Regions from separate parts of the Glutamicibacter sp. MCAF14 genome, predicted to be linked through region 2. Evidence: predicted binding sites of a transcription regulator. Region 2 holds the regulator's gene; the other holds the start of a gene.
The links. The regulator HrcA, encoded in region 2, represses chaperone genes, less so after heat shock. The targets are predictions, from matches to a motif close to TTNGCACTCGNNNNNNNCGAGTGCNAA.
Positions count from the first base shown of each region.

Region 1: groL (chaperonin GroEL) is a predicted target of HrcA. The motif match lies at 2,351-2,377, and genes of this name have one in related genera.

Region 1 is NZ_JBFREO010000007.1:14,606-19,010, forward strand. It holds gene AB4Y71_RS14650 (threonine/serine ThrE exporter family protein) at 1-415, shown strand, start outside; gene AB4Y71_RS14655 (uracil-DNA glycosylase) at 412-1,086, opposite strand; gene AB4Y71_RS14660 (DUF3263 domain-containing protein) at 1,342-1,632, shown strand; gene AB4Y71_RS14665 (LytR C-terminal domain-containing protein) at 1,675-2,280, shown strand; gene groL (chaperonin GroEL) at 2,579-4,216, shown strand; gene AB4Y71_RS14675 (DUF4031 domain-containing protein) at 4,320-4,405, opposite strand, start outside.
Region 2 is NZ_JBFREO010000004.1:577,602-582,006, forward strand. It holds gene dnaJ (molecular chaperone DnaJ) at 1-1,006, opposite strand, end outside; gene hrcA (heat-inducible transcriptional repressor HrcA) at 1,073-2,086, opposite strand; gene AB4Y71_RS10195 (DUF3097 domain-containing protein) at 2,214-3,086, shown strand; gene AB4Y71_RS10200 (DUF4870 domain-containing protein) at 3,175-3,576, shown strand; gene hemW (radical SAM family heme chaperone HemW) at 3,593-4,405, opposite strand, start outside.

The DNA of each region.
Region 1 (4,405 bases), on a different contig from region 2:
CGCGGTCACCGAGCAAAGTGCCTTGCGCTTGCTGCTGCCGACCGCCGGCATCGCAGTGGGCGGTTATCTGGTGATGCTGCTGGCCGAAAGCATTGGCCTGGGCGATCGCGCCACCCCGGCGCTGGTTGCCACTGTCATTGGTTTCGCCGCGCGCTTCGCAGCAGACAAGCTTCGATCCCCGCAGTTGGTCTTGGCAGCTCCCGCGGTTATGTTCCTGCTGCCGGGTTTGATGATCTTCCGCGCCATGTACGGCATCGTCATCAACGTGGATGAGACCGCGGCCGGGCTGGTGGAGATGTTCAACGCCATGGCAATCATGCTCTCCATCGCTGGAGGCGTCGTTTTCGGAGACACCCTGTGCCGCCCGCTGACTTCCAATGCTCGGCGCGAACGGCGGCGGATCCGCCGCCGCTAGGCTTTCGGCAATGACCAATCAATCGGCTTCTGTCCCTTTTCGGACAGGAGCCGATTGATGTTTGAGAAGGGTTTGGAGCCGAAGAAGCCACGCGAGGCTGACAAAGGCGAAGGGTGGGCGCTATGCAGCTGCTCTGCGTTGGGCAGCGCCTGCGAGAGCTTCTGGGCGTGCTTGCCCCACAGCAAGGCCACCGGAGGGTGCGGGCGTTCATTGAGCGCCTTGAGGATGCTCTGCACTATTGGGGACCACCCGAGGTTCTGGTGGGAGCCGGCATCCCCGGCGGTAACGGAGAGCACCTGGTTCAGCAGCAGCACTCCTTGGGAAAGCCACGGGCTCAGATCCGGGTGCGGGACCGGGGCGATGCCCAGATCCGCCTGCAGCTCCTTGTAGATATTGGACAAGGAGCGGGGCAGGGGACGAACCTGCTTGTTGGCCGCGAAGGCAAGTCCATTGGGATGCCCGGGCGTCGGATAAGGGTCCTGGCCAATAATTAGGACCTTGACCTCAGACAATGGCAGACTCAGTGCGCGGAACATCACCTCTGGCGCTGGCAGGATCTGTTCACCGGCCGCTGAGCGGGCAGCTAGAAGCGACGCCAGGGACTTGAGCAGTGAGTCCTGCCCCTGGAGCGCCTGAACCCAGTCTGGCGCGATAAACCCGAGGTCGGCCATTGATTTCGCCCCATGGTAAAAAGGGAAATCCGAGGCTTCGTAAACGGGCAACGGGGCTGGCCCAGGTGCGTCGAAAAGTGCTGGCTGCAAATCGTCCATAGAGTTAATTGTGCCGTTTTTCTGGCGTGCCTGTGCTCGGCCACACGGCGTTAGGCAAGCGGATTGGTTAGAATATCGGTGGTATGTCTGCCGAAGGCGGATTGCATGCATAACTGAAACCCGAGAAAATCGAACTAAGGATCGAGGTGAGAGCGTATGGCTGAAAATGAATTGCTGGTGGATTTCGTGATGAACCCGGATTCAGAATTGGACGAACGTTCGCAGCAGATCCTCACCTTGGAAAAGCTGTGGTGGAAGTATGCCGGGGCCAAAGAACAAGCCATTACCAAGCAGTTTTCGATGTCGCCGACGAATTACTACCAGTTGTTGAACCAGCTGATTGAAACCGACGCGGCACTGGCCTACGACCCGATGTTGGTCAAGCGCCTGCGCAGAGCACGTTCCACAAAACGTCGCGTGGGCGGTAAGGTCGGCACGGGAAGATAACCCTGCCTGCCGTGACCAATCAGACCTCGAGCAAGGACAAGAATGACCAACTACCCGCGTGACGAATTTGATCGCGTTCCGGAATTCAGCACCCGTGTGGGCTCGCACCACGCCCACGGATGGGCGCAGTCCGCCGCGTCGAAGTCAACCGGTGGAAAATTGCGCTGGGTAGTGCTGACCGCTGTGCTCGTGCTGGTGATCGGTGCCCTGTCCTTTATCTTTGGTCCGCAGCTGAAGGAAACCCTTGCCACTTCCACTGGCAGCGAATCGTCGCAGTCCCAGGAAGAGACCCCGCAGAGCTCCGAGGAAGCTACCCCGAGCGAAAGCGAATCGCCATCGAGCACCATCGATGATGAAGACGTGCTCTACGGCCAACTGATCGGCGTGTATAACGCTGCAAACATCGCCGGCTTGGCCACCGCAGGCGAAGACGCCATGACCGAAGCCGGATTTACCAGCATCGTGGCCGACAACTGGACCAAGCCAGCCGAAGTTTCGGCGGTTTATTACATGTCTGAGTCCTACCGGACTACTGCTGAAAAAGCTGCCGAAGTCTTGAATGTCGAGGAAGTTTTGCAGACTACCAACATCCCGAACCGAGTCACCGTGGTTTTGGGCACCGATGACACCTTGGGGCTAAACGAATAATTCGTTCATAATTCCATTCGCTTACAGCCGATCAGCTTGCACTCGCAATGCGAGAGTGCCAATATTTGTATTAGCACTCTCGTGTTGTGACTGCTAACGCTGGTCGGTTTTGGCGTTCCTAGGGGAACTTCAAGAAGCACCAGGAAGCGTACGCAACGCGTGGAGCGTGGAAAATACCTCAGATAGCGAGAGCTGAAACGGCTGCTGGCCCGATGCCACGCCGCTCCACTCGTCCGTCGCGGGCGCTGTCTGTCGGTTGCATTTTCGCAAAATCGTCCCGAAAGGACCGTACGCCACAATGGCTAAGATGATTGCATTTGACGAGGAAGCACGCCGCGGACTAGAGCGCGGCCTGAACACCCTTGCTGACGCGGTAAAGGTCACCCTAGGCCCACGCGGCCGCAACGTCGTTCTGGAAAAGAAGTGGGGCGCCCCTACTATCACCAACGACGGTGTATCCATCGCTAAGGAAATCGACCTCGAAGATCCTTACGAGAAGATCGGCGCAGAGCTGGTCAAGGAAGTTGCCAAGAAGACTGACGACGTCGCTGGCGACGGTACCACCACCGCAACCGTACTGGCACAGGCACTGGTCAAGGAAGGCCTGCGCAACGTTGCCGCAGGTGCTGACCCAATCGCACTGCGTCGCGGTATCGACAAGGCTGTAGAAGCTGTCACCGCTGAACTGTTCGCCGCTGCGAAGAAGATCGAATCCAAGGAGCAGATCGCTGCCACCGCTTCGATCTCCGCTGGCGACAAGGAAATCGGCGGTCTGATCGCTGAAGCTCTCGACAAGGTCGGCGAGCAGGGCGTCATCACCGTTGAAGAGTCCAACACCTTCGGTCTGGAGCTTGAGCTGGCTGAGGGCATGCGCTTCGACAAGGGCTACATCTCCGCTTACTTCGTTACCGATGCTGAGCGCCAGGAAACCGTTCTTGAGGATCCATACATCCTCATCGTGAACTCGAAGATCTCCTCGGTCAAGGACATGGTTACCTTGCTGGAGAAGGTCATGCAGTCCAACAAGTCGCTGCTGATCATCGCCGAAGATGTTGAAGGCGAAGCACTGGCTACCCTGATCCTGAACAAGATCCGTGGCCTGTTCAAGTCTGTTGCCGTCAAGGCTCCAGGCTTCGGCGACCGCCGCAAGGCCATGCTGACCGATATCGCCATCCTCACCGGTGGCCAGGTTGTTTCCGAGGAAATCGGCCTGTCCCTGGACAACGTAGGCCTGGAAGTTCTGGGTACCGCCCGCAAGGTCGTTATCACCAAGGACGAAACCACCATCGTTGAAGGCGGCGGCGAAGCCGACGCAATCGAGGGCCGCAAGTCCCAGATCGCAGCCGAGATCAAGAACACCGACTCGGACTACGACCGCGAGAAGCTGCAGGAGCGCCACGCAAAGCTCTCCGGCGGTGTCGCTGTGCTGAAGGCTGGCGCAGCTACCGAGGTAGAGCTCAAGGAGCGCAAGCACCGCATCGAAGATGCTGTGCGTAACGCCAAGGCAGCTGTTGAAGAAGGCATCGTCGCCGGTGGTGGCGTTGCACTGATCCAGGCTGGCGCTGCTGCATTCGAGAAGCTGGTTCTGGAAGGTGACGAAGCAACCGGTGCGAACATCGTTCGCGTTGGCATCGAAGCACCTCTGAAGCAGATTGCACTGAACGCTGGCATGGAGCCAGGCGTCGTGGCTGACAAGGTCAAGGGCCTGCCTGCAGGTCACGGCCTGAACGCTGCCACCGGTCAGTACGTGGACCTGCTGGAAGCTGGCGTCAACGACCCAGTGAAGGTAACCCGTTCGGCTCTGCAGAACGCAGCATCGATCGCTGGCCTGTTCCTGACCACCGAAGCTGTTGTCGCAGAAAAGCCAGCTCCTGCTGGCGCTGCTCCAGCCGGTGGAGATGACATGGGTGGCATGGGCGGCATGGGCGGCTTCTAAGCTTCCCGCCGCAAGGCACCAAGCAATCATCGCGCCGATGGCCCGGATTCCTTTTCACAAGGTATCCGGGCCATCGGCCGTTTTGCCTCGAAGAGGCGTTGAACTAGAGCCAGCTTCGCAGCAATTCCAGTTCATTGCTCAGATTGATGCGCGCACCGGGCTCCCAGCGCTGGATACCGGCGGGCGTGC
Region 2 (4,405 bases):
CAGCATCGAGCTTGGTTGGGGTCTCCACCTGCAGATGCACGATGATGTCCCCGCGCTTGCCGCCACGCAGCCGTGGTACGCCAAGCTCGGACAAGGTGACGGTATCGCCATCCTGGGCTCCTGGCTCCACGTTGATGCGCTGCTCGCCGTCGAAGGTTTCCAGCTTCAACTCGCAACCCAGTGCGGCGGCGGTCATCGGCAGGCTCATCTTGGCGTGCAGGTCGGTGCCGGCACGCTCGAAGACCTTGTGGCGGCGCACATCGACCTCGACGAACAGGTTGCCGTTAGGGCCGCCACCCGGGCCGGCCTCGCCCTGGCCGCGCAGCTGGATACGGGTACCGGAGTCAACACCGGCAGGCACGTTCAGCGACTTGGATACATGCTCTCGCACGCGGCCTTCGCCGTTGCACTCCAGGCATGGATCAGGGATGGTGGTGCCGAAACCGCCGCAGGCAGCACAGGTTTCCACGGTCATCATCTGGCCCAGGAAGGAACGTACCGGACGCTGGACCTGGCCGGCGCCATGGCAGATGTCGCAGGTGACCGGGCTGGTGCCCTCACGGGTGCACGAGCCGTTGCAGGTCTTGCAGGTAACCGCAGTTTCCATTTCCAACGGGTAGACGGTGCCCTTGACGGCATCTTCCAGGTCGATGGTGATGGTGATCAGCGCATCGCGTCCCGGCTGGGTACGCGAGGCCGGGCCCTGGGCTCCGCCGCCGCCAAAGAACTGCTCGAAGATGTCGCCAAAACCGCCGAAGCCCTGGCCGCCACCGCCGAAACCTGGATGGCCATTGCCATTTTCGTCGCCCGTGGTGTCGTAGTTCTGGCGCTTGGTCTGGTCGGAAAGGACTTCGTAGGCACGGGTGACCAGCTTGAACTGCTCTGCAGCATCGTCGCTTGGGTTTACATCCGGGTGCAGCTTACGCGCCAACTTGCGGTAGGCACTCTTGATTTCCTGCGGGGTCGCGTCCTTGGCAACGCCTAGGGTCTCGTAATGCGAGCTCACGTTATTCGCCGTGTCCTTTCCTAAGAAACTTGAAAATCGGTAATACCGGGCCAGTGCCCAGCGAGGCTAGTTAGCCAAAATCTTCGACAGGTACCGTGCCACTGCCCGCACCGAGGCCATGGAGGTCGGGTAGTTCATCCGGGTGGGGCCCAGCACGCCGAGCTTGTTGCGCACGTCGGTGCTGTACGTTGTGGCAATCACGGCCGCGTCGGAGAGCTGCCCGTAGTGGTTCTCCGTGCCGATGGCCACGGCCACGCCGCGCGAATCCGCTTCCAGCTCGGAGAAGAGCTTGAGCAGCACTACCTGCTCCTCCAGTGCTTCAAGTACCGGGGTGATGCTCAGCGGGAAGTCGCCCTCCACACGTGCAAGGTTGGCGGTGCCGGCCATGATGATGCGCTGGGCGTTGGCCGCCTGGGCCATTTCCTCCAGCGCGCCGAAGACCTGCTGCACCAATGGTTCGGCCTGGTGTGCCGGACTGACTTCGGTACGGTTGAGCCTGTTGGCAAGTTCTGCCAGCTGCACTCCCCCGAAATTATTGAGCAGCCACTGCTTCAAATCGTTCAACTCGTTATCCGAGTACGAACGCTGCACCGGCATCATGCGCTGATCCACCGTACCGTTGGACGCGATCATCACCATCAGCACCTGGGTGGAGCCGAGGCCTACCAGATCCAGGTTCTTCAATGAGGCGGTGTCGTAGTGCGGCACCTGGATCATCGCCACCTGGTTGGTCAATCGGGCCAGCAGCCGAACGGTGCTCTTGAGCATTTCATCCAGGTCCGTGGAGCTGTCCAGGATCTTGTTGATGGCGTCACGTTCAGCCCGCGAAAGCGGCTTCAGCTCGCCGATCTCATCGACAAAGCGGCGGTATCCCTTTTCGGTGGGAATGCGTCCAGAAGAAGTGTGCGGGGCTGCAATGAGCCCTTCTTCTTCCAGCAAGGCCATGTCATTGCGGATGGTCGCTGCGCTGACCCCGAGGTTGTGCCGATCCAATAAGGCCTTGGAACCCACCGGCTCGCGGGATTGGACGTAGTCCTCCACGATGGCGCGCAGAACGTCTAAACGTCGTGGCTCTGTCATCACAGCACCTCCTTGGAATCCTCGTGCCCGGCTTTGGCACTCTAACCTGTCAAGTGCCAAGTCTAATACGTTCAGCTGTTGCTAGCATTGGATTTCGAGCGTATTCGATCACAGCGAAAGGCAGTACGTGACTAATTACTCCTGGGGACCGCAAGATCTCAGTGCACCGGCACCGAAAAAACTCCGCCAGGTCCCCGTCGAGCGTGGCATGGTTCTTGAAGACGCCACCACCGGATGGGTGGGAGAAGTCATCCGTACCGAAAAAGCCGGCGGCATGCGGGTGATCGTGCTCGAAGACCGCCACGGCAAGACACGCTCCTTCCAAGCCGGGTTCGGCTTCTTCCTCGAGGGTGAAGCTGTGGAAATCGTGGAACCGGTAGCCAAGGCCGCCGCGCCGAAGAAACTGGTCTCGGCCTCAGGCTCACGGGCAGTATCCGGGCTGAAGGCCCGTGAAGCTCGCGCCAGCCGCATCTGGGTGGAAGGCAAGCACGATGCTGAATTGGTTGAAAAAGTTTGGGGCCACGACCTGCGTGTCGAAGGCATCGTTGTGGAGCCATTGCACGGCGTGGACGATCTAGCAGGGGCGATCCGTGACTTTGCGCCTTCCGGGCAGCGGCGTCTGGGGATCCTGGTGGACCATCTGGTCGAAGGCACCAAGGAGTGGCATATCGTGGCCGAAGCAATGAAGGTTCCTGGGGCGGCGCAGAACGTGCTGATCCTCGGCCACCCGTACATCGACGTCTGGCAGGCGATCAAGCCATCCACCCTGGGCATCAAGGCGTGGCCGGTGATCCCCAAGGGCACCGATTGGAAGACCGGGGTGCTCAAGGCCTTCGGATGGCCGCATGCTACGGCAGAAGACATCGGTATCGGCTGGCAGCGATTGCTGTCCACGGTGCAGCATTACGGACAGCTTGAACCGCAGCTTCTGGGCAGGATTGAAGAATTGATCGATTTTCTCACCACCGAAGATTACGGTTTCCTAACGATTGACCAATAGTTAGACATTAGTTGGTGAATCTGCCTCGTCTGCTAGATGGTGGTCGCTATGATAAGAGAGACCACACTTAGCAAGACAAGGAATAATAGTGACATCACGCCAGACGAAACCATCGGAGAACGCACGCTTCGAAGGTTCCAAGACTTCTGCGTTGCCGCTGACTCCTTCTGAAGATCGCCAGTGGGCAACAATAGCCCACTTCGGCGCGATCTTGGGTTGCGTCCCTTCAGCGATCGTCTTTGCAGTGTTCCGCGACCGCGGTCCGTTCACTGCACAGGAATCCAAGGAAGCGTTCAACTTCACGTTTCCACTGACGATTCTTGCCATCGTATTCAATGTGCTCATGATCCTGCCATTCATCGGCTGGCTCTTCGCAGTCCTGGCGGTAGCGTTATGGGTCTTTATGACAGTATCGGGCGCCCTCGCAGCCATTCAGGCCAACAAGGGACGCCCTTACCGTTACCCGCTGAATCTTCGTCTAATGAAGTAGCAGCGGCTATTCAGTTCTAGAAATCGAGAAGTTCTCGCACCACGAGGTCGGCCAAGAGCCGGCCTCGTTGCGTTAACACCAAAGTGCCGGCAAACGCAGCCTTAGGTTCAATCAGCTCATCGGCAATCAAACCGGCAACCTTCTTGCGTCCGGTCTCCTCCAGCTCACTGATCTGCATTCCCGAACTCAGTCGGGTCAACAGCATGGTGCGTTCAAGCTGGACGGCCTGTGCATCTGGATATTCCCGTCCGTGCCCAGGTGAGATGCCAGCGTCGATGCGCTGCTGGTACGCAGCAGGATGCTTCACATTCCACCAGCGCAAACCGCCAACGTGCGAGTGCGCGCCAGGGCCTGCACCCCACCAATCCCCGCCCTTCCAATAAGCAATATTGTGCTGGCAGGCATTGGCTGGCTTCTTCGACCAGTTGCTGACTTCATACCAGGAGAAACCGGCAGCCGCGAACATTTCGTCAGCCAGCTGGTACTTCTCAGCATGGTCGTCATCATCAATGTTCGGCACTTGGCCACGGCGGATCTGCGCGGCAAGCTTGGTGCCTTCCTCGATGATCAGCGCGTAGGCGGAAATGTGGTCCGGTTCGTAGCTCAGCGCGGCTTCGATGCTGGTGCGCCAATCTTCCAGGCTCTCCCCCGGAGTGCCATAGATCAAATCGACGCTGACATCCAGGCCTGCTTCGCGGGCCCATGCTACTGCTTGCGGAACCCGTTTCGGATCGTGGGTGCGCTCCAACACCTTGAGGACGTGCGGCACTGCGGACTGCATGCCGAAGGAGACGCGAGTGAAACCACCGTCAGCCAATTCCTGCAGGGA